One region of the Klebsiella africana genome, then DNA from elsewhere that is predicted to be linked to it. Evidence: predicted binding sites of a transcription regulator. Region 1 holds the regulator's gene; each other region holds the start of a gene.
The links. Region 1 encodes PurR, which represses purine synthesis genes. Its sites were predicted from a motif close to CANGCAAACGTTTGCNTG; they were not measured.
Positions count from the first base shown of each region.

Region 2: the regulator PurR is predicted to act here: its motif matches at 2,864-2,881, upstream of LGL98_RS16500 (amino acid aminotransferase).
Region 3: the regulator PurR is predicted to act here: its motif matches at 1,339-1,356, upstream of tusA (sulfurtransferase TusA).

Region 1 is NZ_CP084874.1:2,256,142-2,260,529, reverse strand. Features, by position in the region: gene cydH (cytochrome bd-I oxidase subunit CydH) at 145-237, opposite strand; gene purR (HTH-type transcriptional repressor PurR) at 530-1,555, shown strand; partial or broken gene punR (DNA-binding transcriptional activator PunR) at 1,578-2,486, opposite strand; gene punC (purine nucleoside transporter PunC) at 2,599-3,780, shown strand; gene cfa (cyclopropane fatty acyl phospholipid synthase) at 4,073-4,388, shown strand, end outside.
Region 2 is NZ_CP084874.1:3,388,732-3,393,119, forward strand. Features, by position in the region: gene asnS (asparagine--tRNA ligase) at 1-1,083, shown strand, start outside; gene ompK35 (porin OmpK35) at 1,675-2,757, shown strand; gene LGL98_RS16500 (amino acid aminotransferase) at 2,945-4,135, shown strand; gene LGL98_RS16505 (MBL fold metallo-hydrolase) at 4,196-4,388, opposite strand, start outside.
Region 3 is NZ_CP084874.1:309,207-313,594, forward strand. Features, by position in the region: gene LGL98_RS01410 (DcrB family lipoprotein) at 1-469, opposite strand, end outside; gene LGL98_RS01415 (7-cyano-7-deazaguanine/7-aminomethyl-7-deazaguanine transporter) at 543-1,208, opposite strand; gene tusA (sulfurtransferase TusA) at 1,415-1,660, shown strand; gene zntA (Zn(II)/Cd(II)/Pb(II) translocating P-type ATPase ZntA) at 1,851-4,061, opposite strand; gene LGL98_RS01430 (lysoplasmalogenase) at 4,140-4,388, opposite strand, start outside.

The sequences.
Region 1 (4,388 bases):
GAGAGGACGGCGTAACATCAGAAGTCAAAAGCATGACATCAATCACAAAAAAACAAAAGTGAACGAAATGACAAAAGATTTTTGCAGAATTGATAATAATGACAGGATATGGGGAGGAAGCTGCGCTCCTCCCTCAGCGAAACATTAGTGCAGAATGGCGGTCAGGCTGAAAGCGACAATCACGCCGAGAGCAATAATCGTGGTGATCAGCGAAAACTTTAAATTGGTATCCATCATTTTTCCCTCTGGTTATCCCCACAACAAAAGTGAGCTTGCTCATTTTTGCACAAAAAATCGCAAAAATCTTCCGGGATTTAGGGCGATGCACATTTTTGCTCTTCCACTTTGCCCCAAGATCGGACAAAATCCCACGCTAATTTAAAAGCGTATCGGCCATTGACCCCTTCCTGTCGTTCTGTGTCGTTTTCCCGACGTGATGCAATGTTGAAAATTGTATTCAGGGTGTGTGTAGGCAAACGTTTACGTATCGATGTTCAGGCGATCAGGTCAAGGCATGGAGTGAGATGTAATGGCAACTATTAAAGATGTAGCGAAGCGCGCAAACGTTTCCACTACAACCGTGTCACATGTAATTAACAAAACCCGTTTCGTTGCCGAAGAGACGCGTAACGCGGTATGGGCGGCGATCAAAGAGCTGCACTACTCGCCGAGCGCCGTAGCGCGCAGCCTGAAAGTCAATCATACAAAATCGATTGGCCTGCTGGCGACCAGTAGCGAAGCCGCCTATTTCGCTGAAATTATTGAGTCCGTTGAAAAGAGCTGCTTCCAGAAGGGCTATACCCTGATCCTCGGTAATGCATGGAACGATCCGGAAAAACAACGTGCCTATCTGTCGATGATGGCGCAAAAGCGCGTCGACGGCTTGCTGGTGATGTGTTCCGAGTATCCGGATTCGGTTCTGAGCATGCTGGAAGAGTACCGCCATATTCCGATGGTGGTGATGGACTGGGGCGAGGCGAAAGCCGACTTCACCGATGCGGTCATCGATAACGCCTTCCAGGGCGGGTATATCGCCGGCCGTTACCTGATTGAACGCGGCCACCGCGAAATCGGCGTGATCCCCGGACCGCTGGAGCGCAACACCGGCGCAGGACGCCTGGCCGGCTTTATGCAGGCGATGAAAGAGGCGCATATCAGCGTGCCGGAAAACTGGATTGTGCAGGGCGACTTCGAGCCTGAATCCGGCTACCGCGCTATGCAGCAGATCTTAAACCAGCAGCACCGTCCGACGGCGGTGTTCTGCGGCGGGGATATCATGGCGATGGGGGCCATCTGCGCCGCAGACGAAATGGGACTGCGGGTGCCGCAGGACATTTCGCTGATCGGTTATGATAATGTGCGTAACGCCCGCTATTTCAGCCCGGCGTTAACCACCATTCATCAGCCGAAAGATTCTCTGGGCGAAGCCGCATTTAACATGCTGTTGGATCGTATCGTCAACAAGCGCGAAGAGTCGCAGTCTATCGAAGTGCACCCTCGTCTGGTTGAACGCCGTTCGGTAGCGGATGGCCCGTTTGTCGATTATCGTCGTTAAGGCCACTGGCGGGCGCGGATCACTCCGGCGCCCGCAGCCACTCCCGATTCAGCGTATCGCTGTCTCCCAAATAGTCCAGCATCCAGTTTAGCGCCGGTGAAGCGTCATTCTGCTGCCACGTCAGGCAGCAGGCCGCATCCGGGAACGGATTTTCCAGCATCAGCGCAGTCCATTCGCCGCGATCTATCCACGGACGGGCGAAATGGCTCGGCACCATGCCAACGCAGAGGCCCGCCGACAGACAGGTCGCCGACGATTCCCAGTCGGGCACGACCACCCGCTTCTGATTATCCAGCAGCCAGGTTGTTCGTTTAGGCAACGAGCGCGAGGTATCCTCCCGCACCAGCGACGGCCAGTTACGCAGGATATCGTCGCTCAGCGGACCATCCATCTTCGCCAGCGGATGATCGCTCGCCACCACGCAGTCCCAGCTCAGCATCCCCATATCGCGAAACGCATAGCGACCGCCGACCGGAATAGAGCGCGTTGCGCCAATCGCCAGTTCTACGCGGCCGTCGGCCAGCGCATCCCACACGCCGTTGAACACTTCCTGAAAGACGATCAGCTCGACATCGGGAAAATGGCGATAGAAATCGACGATCATCTGGCGCATCCGCGCCGGTTTCACAATGTCGTCCACCGCGATCGATAACTGCCCGCGCCAGCCGTTGGCGATTTGCTGGCACTGCTGGCGGGTGATCTGCATTTTTTTGATAACAGAGCGCCCTTCCTGCAAAAACCAGACCCCGGCGGGGGTCAGCTCCACATCACGATGACGACGCTCGAACAAGGGAACCGCCAGCCATTCTTCAAGCTGACGTACGGTATAGCTAACCGCGGAAGGGACCCGGTGCAGCTCCTGCGCGGCGGCGCTGAAGCTGCCGTTGCGTGCAACGGCATCAACCACTTCCAGAGAGTATTCAGACCACATTTTCTGCCTGCAAAATTTTTGAATGCATGTGACAAATATTAGCGTTTCACAAGCCTCAATGCACTCCCTACACTCTGCGGCATCGTACCTGTACTCCAAAAATGAGAACGTTATGTCACGACCTGGGAAAGGATTTTTAGTCTGGCTGGCCGGCCTGAGCGTGCTGGGCTTTCTGGCCACTGATATGTACCTGCCGGCGTTTGCCGCCATGCAGCAGGATCTCAATACCTCCGCCGCCTCGATCAGCGCCAGTCTGAGCCTGTTCCTCGCTGGCTTCGCGCTGGGTCAGCTGTTCTGGGGGCCGCTGTCAGACCGCTATGGGCGTAAACCCGTGCTGCTGAGCGGCCTGGCGATTTTCGCTCTCGGCTGTCTGGGAATGCTGTGGGTGCACAATGCCACTCTGATGCTGGCGCTGCGCTTTCTGCAGGCGATCGGCGTCTGTGCCGCGGCCGTTACCTGGCAGGCAATGGTTACCGATTACTATCCCGCACAGCGCACTAACCGCATCTTCGCCACTATTATGCCGCTGGTGGGATTATCGCCAGCCCTGGCCCCGCTGCTGGGCAGCTGGCTGCTGGTTCACTTTGAATGGCAGGCCATCTTCGCCACCTTGTTTGCAATTACCCTGCTGCTGATGCTGCCGGCATTGCGCCTGAAGGCAGCGGCAAGGCCAGCCGCAGTGACGCAGCAGAAGATCACCTTCCTCGCGCTGCTCCGTTCACGGGAATACAGCGGCAACGTCCTGATCTACGCCGCCTGTTCCGCCAGCTTCTTCGCCTGGCTTACCGGTTCGCCTTTTATCCTTCATGAAATGGGCTACGGCCCAACCGCTATCGGCCTGAGCTACATCCCACAGACCATCGCCTTTCTGGTGGGAGGCTATGGCTGCCGCGCGCTGCTGCAAAAGTGGTCCGGTCAACAGATGCTGCCGTGGCTGCTGGTGGTCTTCGCCGTCAGCGTAGCCGCCACCTGGCTGGTCGGTCTGCAGACGCATGCCTCGCTGGTGGCGTTAATGATCCCCTTCTGCCTGATGGCAGTGGTCAACGGCGGGATCTACCCTATTGTGGTTGCCCAGGCGCTGAAGCCTTTCCCGCAGGCGACCGGCCGGGCAGCGGCGCTGCAGAATACCCTGCAGCTTGGCCTGTGCTTCCTGACCAGCTTGCTGGTGTCCGCGCTGATCGCCACGCCGCTGCTGACCACTACCAGCGTAATGCTGGTCTCGATTGGCTTAGCCGGGATAGGCTTTCGTCTGCAGCAGACACCAGCGCTGACACCCCACTCTTCCCACGCATAATTTTCATCATCAGGGCCCGGGCCAGTCGTTAGCATGCTAAGAAATTTTTATTGAAAGCCAGTACTTAGCGTCCTATACTGGATCCGGGTTCACATAAATAGAAAATAGTTACAGATTAACGGAAGCAGGATGCCTCCGTTTCACCATGGAAGGCCTTTCGGCAAGGGTTATCTCCCTTCCTCTGTTTACGTCGGATAGCGACTTCACGGATTATCCGTGAGATTTCTCACAAAGCCAAAAAAGCGTCTACGCTGTTTTAAGGTTCTGATCACTTGGGCGTGATGGAGAAGCTATGAGTTCATCGTGTATAGAAGAAGTAAGTGTACCAAATGATGACTGGTACCGGATTGCAGCTGAATTATTAGGCCGTGCGGGAATTGAAATCAATGGCTCCGCGCCGTCAGACCTGCGGGTTAAAAACCCTCTCTTTTTTAAACGGGTTTTGCAGGAAGGTTCGCTGGGTTTAGGCGAAAGCTATATGGACGGCTGGTGGGAATGCGAGCGCCTGGATATATTCTTCCACAAGGTGTTACGCGCCGGGTTGGAAAAGCAGCTCCCTCATCATTTCAAAGACACACTCCGCATAGCAGGCGCTCGTCTGTTTAATT
Region 2 (4,388 bases), 1.1 Mb from region 1:
GACACCTACCCGATGGCGGCCAAGCGCCACAGCATCGAGTATCTGCGTGAAGTGGCGCACCTGCGTCCGCGCACCAACCTGATCGGCGCAGTTGCCCGCGTGCGTCACACCCTGGCGCAGGCGCTGCATCGCTTCTTTGATGAGCAGGGCTTCTTCTGGGTCTCCACCCCGCTGATCACGGCCTCCGATACCGAAGGCGCTGGCGAAATGTTCCGCGTGTCGACGCTGGATCTGGAAAACCTGCCGCGTAACGATCAGGGCAAAGTCGATTTCGACAAGGACTTCTTCGGTAAAGAGGCATTCCTGACCGTTTCCGGCCAGCTGAACGGCGAGACCTACGCCTGTGCGCTGTCGAAGATTTATACCTTCGGCCCGACCTTCCGCGCCGAGAACTCCAACACCAGCCGCCACCTGGCGGAATTCTGGATGCTGGAGCCGGAAGTGGCCTTCGCTAACCTGAACGACGTTGCCGGTCTGGCGGAAGCGATGCTCAAGTACGTCTTCAAAGCGGTACTGGAAGAGCGTGCGGACGACATGCAGTTCTTCGCCGAGCGCGTGGATAAAGACGCTATCGACCGTCTGCAGCGCTTTATCACCGCTGATTTTGCCCAGGTAGATTACACCGACGCCGTCACCATTCTGGAAAACTGCGGCAAGCAGTTCGAGAACCCGGTGTACTGGGGCGTGGATCTCTCCTCCGAGCACGAACGTTACCTGGCCGAAGAGCACTTCAAAGCGCCGGTGGTGGTGAAAAACTACCCGAAAGACATTAAGGCGTTCTACATGCGCCTTAACGAAGACGGTAAAACCGTCGCGGCAATGGACGTCCTGGCGCCGGGCATCGGCGAGATCATCGGCGGTTCCCAGCGTGAAGAGCGTCTCGACGTGCTCGACGCGCGTATGGCCGAGATGGGGCTGAATAAAGAAGACTACTGGTGGTATCGCGACCTGCGCCGCTACGGCACTGTGCCGCATTCCGGCTTTGGTCTGGGCTTCGAACGCCTTATCGCTTACGTAACCGGCGTGCAGAACGTCCGCGATGTCATTCCGTTCCCGCGTACTCCGCGCAACGCGACATTCTAAATTTTTCTGCCATAAACCTGAAAGGCCAGCGCAAGCTGGCCTTTTTTTATGTCAATTACTGTTAGCAAAATTCAACAAACTTAAACATCAAGGCCTGGAAATCACATTTATGTTACGCACTATTTCGGTGCATACCGGTGATGCAGATCGCACTTTATGTTCATAACAGAGCAAAACCTCTGATAAATTTGCTCATTTTTTAACCTTCCACCGCACATCTTGCAAAGACAAGGTCTGAATAAAAAGAGGGCGAATTTAATACATAAAATGAGCAAATTTACGCTTATCCAAATTAATCATAAATATTTCATATAGATAGATATGGATAGGCGAATTACCTCACCACGTGGAACGGAATTTTGATTAAGTTCACAAAGTTCCCAAAAATACATACTTAGTTACATGTTTTTTCTTTTTGTTACTCATATGAGATATTAGTAGCATTTTCCGGCTAGCGAAACGTTGTCGCGGATGGAAAGATGCCTTCAGACACCAAACTCTCATCAATGGTTCTGTAAGTTTTTATTGACAGAACTTATTGACGGCAGTGGCACGTGTTCATATAAAAAATATTAATGAGGGTAATAAATAATGATGAAGCGCAATATTCTGGCAGTGGTGATCCCTGCCCTGCTGGTAGCCGGTGCAGCCAACGCTGCAGAAATCTATAACAAAAACGGCAACAAACTGGACTTCTACGGAAAAATGGTCGGCGAGCACGTCTGGACCACCAATGGCGACACCAGCAGCGACGATACCACCTATGCCCGTATCGGCCTGAAAGGCGAAACCCAGATCAACGATCAGTTGACCGGTTATGGCCAGTGGGAATACAACATGGATGCGTCCAACGTTGAAGGTTCCCAGCCAACGAAAACCCGTCTGGCGTTCGCGGGCCTGAAAGCAGGCGAATACGGCTCATTCGACTACGGCCGTAACTACGGTGCAATCTACGACGTCGAAGCGGCAACCGATATGCTGGTTGAATGGGGCGGCGACGGCTGGAACTACACCGACAACTACATGACCGGTCGTACCAACGGCGTGGCAACCTACCGTAACTCTGACTTCTTCGGTCTGGTTGACGGCCTGAGTTTCGCGCTGCAGTACCAGGGTAAAAATGACCACGACCGCTCGATCCACAAACAGAATGGCGACGGCTTCAGCACCGCGGCTACTTACGCGTTCGACAACGGTATCGCGCTGTCTGCAGGCTATGCTAACTCTAACCGTAGCGTCGATCAGAAAGCTGACGGCAATGGCGACAAAGCTGAAGCTTGGGCAACCTCTGCAAAATATGACGCCAACAACGTCTATGCGGCCGTCATGTACTCCCAGACTTACAACATGACTCCGGAAAACCAGGGTAACTACTTCGCTGGTAAAACCCAGAACTTCGAAGCCGTTGTACAGTATCAGTTCGACTTCGGCCTGCGTCCGTCCATCGGCTACGTACAGACCAAAGGTAAAGACCTGCAGGCGCGCGGCGGCTTCTCCGGCGGCGATGCAGATCTGGTTAAATACGTCGAAGTGGGTACCTGGTACTACTTCAACAAGAACATGAACGTCTATGCGGCGTACAAGTTCAACCAACTGGACGACAACGCCTATACGCGTGAAGCTGGCGTAGCGACCGACGACCAGGCGGCCGTGGGTATCGTTTACCAGTTCTAATTTGCAGTACACCCCTTCGTGATATGCCTTCAGAGCAGGACTTCGGTCCTGCTTTTCTGTATTCGTGAGGTAAAGATCGTCTCTTTTGAAAACCTTCGCGCTTTTTGTCGCAAACGGTTGGCAATTCGTTATTCTCCCGTTAACCTGATAGCGGATTTCCCTTCAGTAATCACAATGGAACCTCGTCATGTTTGAGAACATTACCGCCGCCCCAGCCGACCCGATTTTAGGTCTGGCCGATCTGTTTCGTGCTGATGACCGCCCTGAAAAAATTAACCTCGGAATTGGTGTTTACAAGGATGAAACCGGTAAAACACCCGTTCTGACCAGCGTCAAAAAAGCAGAACAGTACCTGCTGGAAAATGAAACGACTAAAAACTATCTGGGCATCGATGGTATTCCTGAATTTGGTCGCTGCACCCAGGAACTGCTGTTCGGTAAAGGCAATGCGATTATCGCCGATAAACGCGCCCGCACCGCGCAGACCCCGGGCGGTACCGGTGCGCTGCGCGTCGCCGCAGACTTCCTCGCGAAAAACACTGACGTAAAACGTGTGTGGGTGAGCAACCCAAGCTGGCCGAACCATAAAAGCGTGTTTACCTCTGCCGGGCTGGAAGTGCGTGAGTACGCTTACTACGACGCGGCTAACCACGCGCTGGACTTTGATGGTCTGCTGGCCAGCCTGAACGAAGCCCAGGCTGGCGACGTGGTGCTATTCCACGGCTGCTGCCACAACCCAACCGGTATCGATCCGACGCTCGACCAGTGGCAACAGCTGGCGCAACTGTCGGTCGAAAAAGGCTGGCTGCCGCTGTTTGATTTCGCTTACCAGGGCTTCGCCCGTGGTCTGGAAGAAGATGCTGAAGGGCTGCGCGCCTTTGCTGCGCTGCACAAAGAGCTGCTGGTCGCCAGCTCTTACTCGAAAAACTTTGGCCTGTACAACGAGCGCGTCGGCGCCTGCACCCTGGTCGCCGCCGATCAGGAGACCGTGGACCGCGCATTCAGTCAGATGAAATCGGTGATCCGCGCCAACTACTCCAACCCGCCTGCGCATGGCGCATCCGTGGTCGCCACCATTCTGAGCAACGATGCGCTGCGAGCTATCTGGGAGCAGGAGCTGACCGATATGCGCCAGCGCATCCAGCGTATGCGCCTGCTGTTCGTCAATACCCTGCAGGAGAAAGGCGCGAGCCGCGACTTTAGCTTTATCAGCAAACAGAATGGCATGTTCTCGTTCAGCGGGCTGAGTAAAGAGCAGGTCCTGCGTCTGCGCGAAGAATTCGCTATCTATGCCGTTGCTTCCGGGCGTATCAACGTAGCCGGGATGACGCCTGACAACATGGCGCCGCTGTGCGAAGCCATCGTCGCCGTGCTGTAAGCGCTGTATAAAGAAAAAGGCCGCGAATGCGGCCTTTTTTATATGTTCACGTCATGTCTGTTACCAGACCGGCATCTCGTCCTGCAGGAATGGGTTGTTACGACGTTCCTCACCCAGCGTCGACAGCGGACCATGGCCGGGAATAAAGGTCACATCATCGCCCAGCGGCAATAGCTTATCCTTAATAGCCGCAATCAGCTGCCCATGGTCGCCGCGCGGAAAATCGCTGCGCCCTACTCCGCCTTTAAAAATC
Region 3 (4,388 bases), 1.9 Mb from region 1:
GCAGTTTGTCATCCACTTTGCCAAGCAGTACGGAAGACCAGGCGGTCTGCCCCTTGGCAGAGATGATGCTGTCCAGCTGCTGCAGGGTATGGCCTTTAATCTCCAGTGGTTTATTGCTCACCACCTGCAGCTGCGGGTCGCGGCTGCGCTGCTGATCTTCCAGGCGTTTCGCCAGCACTGCCAGATCTTCATTGGTGCTGTCACCGACGATGACGATGACCGCTTTCTGGCCGGTAGCGTCAGAGTAGACGTGCATATTGTTCGCCTGGGTACCCAGTTTGCCGCTCTGGTCGGCCATGCCCGCAGGCAGGGTGAAGCTCAGCTTGCCATCCAGCAGGCTGATTGCCTGGCCGCTGGCATTGCTCTCCGCTGCTGCGCCAACGGTTGGCGCTTTTGAATCGCTGTTATCGCAGGCGGCAAGCCCCATCACCAGCAGGCCAATACCGACATATTTAACCAAATTGCGCATTGACATCTTCCTTTCGATAAACGGCCACTAATGGCTCATCCGGCTATCTTAACACATCAGCCCGCGAGTACCTTTAACTCGGCTGTAATGCCGACAAATCAGATTTATCCGCCAGTCTTTTCAACAGCATATTTAACAGCACGCCATACATCGGCAGGAAGAAAATAATGCTGATAAGCACTTTAAAGCTGTAGTCGACGAGGGCGATTTCCCCCCAGTGGGCGGCCATAAACGGGTCCGGGCTGCGCCAGAAAGCGATAAAGAAGAACGCTACGGTATCGCTGATGTTGCCGAACAGCGTCGAGGCGGTGGGGGCCAGCCACCAGCGGCGGCTCTGCCGCAGACGGTTGAAGACATGAACGTCAAGGATCTGCCCCAGCGCATAGGCCATAAAGCTGGCGACGGCGATGCGCGCGACGAAGAGATTAAAGGTGCCCAGCGCGGCAAAGCCCTGCCATTCGCCCATGTAGAACAGCGCGGAGATGCCATAAGAGATGGCCAGCGCCGGGACCATCACCGCGAAAATGATGCGTCGCGCCAGCGGGGCGCCAAAAATGCGCACCGTCAGGTCGGTGGCGAGAAAGATAAACGGAAAACTAAACGCGCCCCAGGTGGTATGGAAACCAAAAATGGAGATCGGCAGTTGAACCAGATAGTTGCTGGAGGTGATCACCAGCAGATGAAATAGCGAAAGCCAGACGAGCGCTTTTTTGCGCTGTACGGTAGAAAACGGATTCATATTGTGACCTTTTTATGCCCGTCATGCTTCAGATGAATGAGCAATCGGCAGCGGAACGTTGGGGTGAGGGAACCCAATAAAAAACGGCTGCATAATACTGCGTTACCGGCGTAATGCAATGGTTGTTTTTCGCGCAAACGTTAACCTGGCTTGCGTGCTGGCAAAGTGGGGGTAAACTAGGGCCGTTTTGTTGATGTGAGACTAAAATGAGCGAACTTTTCTCCACTCCTGACCACACCCTGGATGCCCTGGGGCTCCGTTGCCCAGAGCCGGTCATGATGGTGCGTAAAACCGTGCGGACGATGCCGGTCGGCGAGACGCTGCTGATTATTGCTGACGATCCGGCCACCACCCGCGATATCCCGGGATTCTGTCGCTTTATGGAGCATGAGCTGGTGGCCCAGGAAACTGAAGCCTTGCCGTACCGCTATCTGATCCGCAAAAGCCACTGAACCTTTCCCGGATAGCGGCGCGTAGCGCCTTATCCGGGCTACCGAATGTTACGAAATCGTAGCCCTGCTAAGCGCAGCGCGAGCAGGGAATGCCCCGGATGGCGGCGCGTTGCGCCTTATCCGGGCTACCGAATGTTACGAAACCGTAGCCCTGCTAAGCGCAGCGCGAGCAGGGAAGACGGAGTCTATGCTACAACTTCTTACGCAATAACCGCAGCGCGTTAGCCGTTACCAGCACCGTGGCGCCGGTATCCGCCAGCACCGCCAGCCATAACCCGGTCAGGCCAAGCAGGGTGGTGACGAGGAAAATCCCCTTCAGCCCTAAGGCAATCGCGATGTTCTGGCGGATATTGGCGTGGGTGGCGCGCGCCAGGGAAATCATCTGCGCCAGGCCAGTCAGACGGTTATGGGTCAGCGCGGCGTCCGCCGTCTCCAGCGCCACGTCGGTGCCGCTGCCCATGGCGATGCCGATGGTGGCCGCTTTCATCGCCGGGGCGTCGTTGATGCCGTCGCCGACCATCGCCAGCGGCGCATCGGCATTCAGCGCCATGACGGCTTTCACTTTGTCTGCCGGCAGCAGACCAGCGCGGAATTCCAGCCCCAGTTCGCTGGCGATGGCCGCCGCAGCGCGCGGGTTATCCCCGGTAAGGATCACCCCCTGAACGCCCAGCTGATGCAAGGCATCCACTGCCTGACGCGCGTCGTCGCGCAGGGTGTCGCGCAGCGCCAGAATGCCGAACAGCGTCTCGCCGCGCCTCACCAGCACTACCGTTTGCCCGGCGCTCTCCAGTTGCTGGATCTGTGCCTCATGCTCTGCCGGAGCGGCTTTGCTGGCGGCGCAGATCAGGATGCGGCTGCCGTTGACTTCGGCTTCGATACCAGAGCCCGCCAGCGCCCGCTGGCCGCTGGCCTGCGGAATGCTCAGCTGACGCCGCTGCGCTTCACGGACGATGGCCTGCGCCAGCGGGTGGCTGGAGCCTTGCTCCACCGCCGCCGCCAGCGCCAGCAGCGCATTGTCGTCAACTTCGGCCGTGGCAATAACCGAAGTCACCTGCGGCTGGCCGACGGTCAGGGTGCCGGTTTTATCGAACGCCACCTGGCGCACCTGGCCCAGCTGTTCCAGCGCCGCGCCGCCTTTGATTAGCGCTCCGCGGCGGGCGGCGACTGCCAGGCCGGAGGTGATGGCCGCCGGCGTGGAGATGACCAGCGCGCATGGACAGCCGATCAGCAGCAGCGTCAGTCCTTTATAAATCCACGGTAGCCAGGCGCTGGTGAAGAACAGCGGCGGGACAATGGCGACCAACAAGGCGACCACCATAATCGCCGGGGTGTAGATCCGGCTGAAACGGTCGATGAAGCGCTCGATCGGCGCCCGACGCTCCTCTGCCTCTTCAATCAGCTTCAGGATGCGGTCGATGGCGCTGTCGCCCGGTTCGGATATCACGGTAAGCTGCACCAGGCGATCGACGCTGGTGGCGCCCGCCGCTACCCGTTCCCCGGCCTGACGCTCCACCGGCACCGACTCGCCGGTCAGGGCGCTTTCATCAAAGCTGGCAAAGGGCGACAGCAGCTGGCCATCCGCCGGCAGACGCCCACCGGCAGCCACTTCAATCACATCTCCAGGCCGCAGATCGCGCTGGGCGACGGTTTCCCGCACGCCGTTGCGCAGGCGAATGGCGGTGTCGGGCTTCAGCGCCATCAGCGCGCTCACCCCCTGCCGCGCGCGGCTGGCGGCCCAGCCTTCGAGACGCTCGCCGATCAGGAACAGCAGCAGCACCATCGCCGCCTCTGCGGTGGCGCCGATAAACAGCGCTCCGATGGCGGCAATGCTCATCAGCGTTTCAATGGCGAACCAGCTCCCGCTCTTGATCAGGCGCAGCGCCTGGCGGGCAACCGGCCACAGGCCGACAAGAGTGGTGGCAATGAAGGCCAACTGGCCGGCAGGGTGGTTGGCCTGCTCCAGCCCCCAGCTCAGAGCCATCATGATAACCAGCGTCAGCAACGACAGATTGTCGCGCAGCAGTGACCCTCGGGTTTGCTCTACTGCGGGGGCATTGGCATCGCGCAGTGTATAGCCCGCCTGGCGGACCGCGTTCTCAACCTGAGCGCGGACATCGCCCTCGGCGTTAACCAGCAGCTTTTCTGTGGCGAACAGCACCTGGACCTGACTGACCCCAGGCACCTGACGAACCGCGGTTTCCACCTTGCGGGCGCAGGCGGCGCAGTCCATGCCATCTACCTGCCAGCGGTAGCGAGCGTCGTTAAGCGCTTCGGCGACAGGGGCGGAGTCTGTAGTGCAGGCATGGTCTGTGCAGCAGCTCTCCGCCGGGGCGGTTGCTCGCCGTATGGTGAAAGACGAGAATTGTGGGACTTTTTTATCCTGCGCGTCTGGAGTCGACATGGCACCCTCCGGGAAATGATAATTTTCTCATTAGCCGTAGGATACACTCTGGAGTCGACTCCAGAGTCAAGGACTAAATTACAGGTACAGCGCGCGCACGATCAGGAAGTGGCCGGCAAAGTAGAATGCGGCGGCGATGGCGTTATCGGCGCGGAAGCGGCGACGATAATGGCTTACCAGCCACACAGCATTGCTCAGCAGCAGCAGGGCGGCGCCGGCGAAACCAGACAGTGCGGTGTTAGTGGGACGGGCAAACCACAGCTCACCGGCCAGCCAGACCATCACCAGCGTCATCCCGATAAAGGTCAGCACCGGCATTTTCATCTC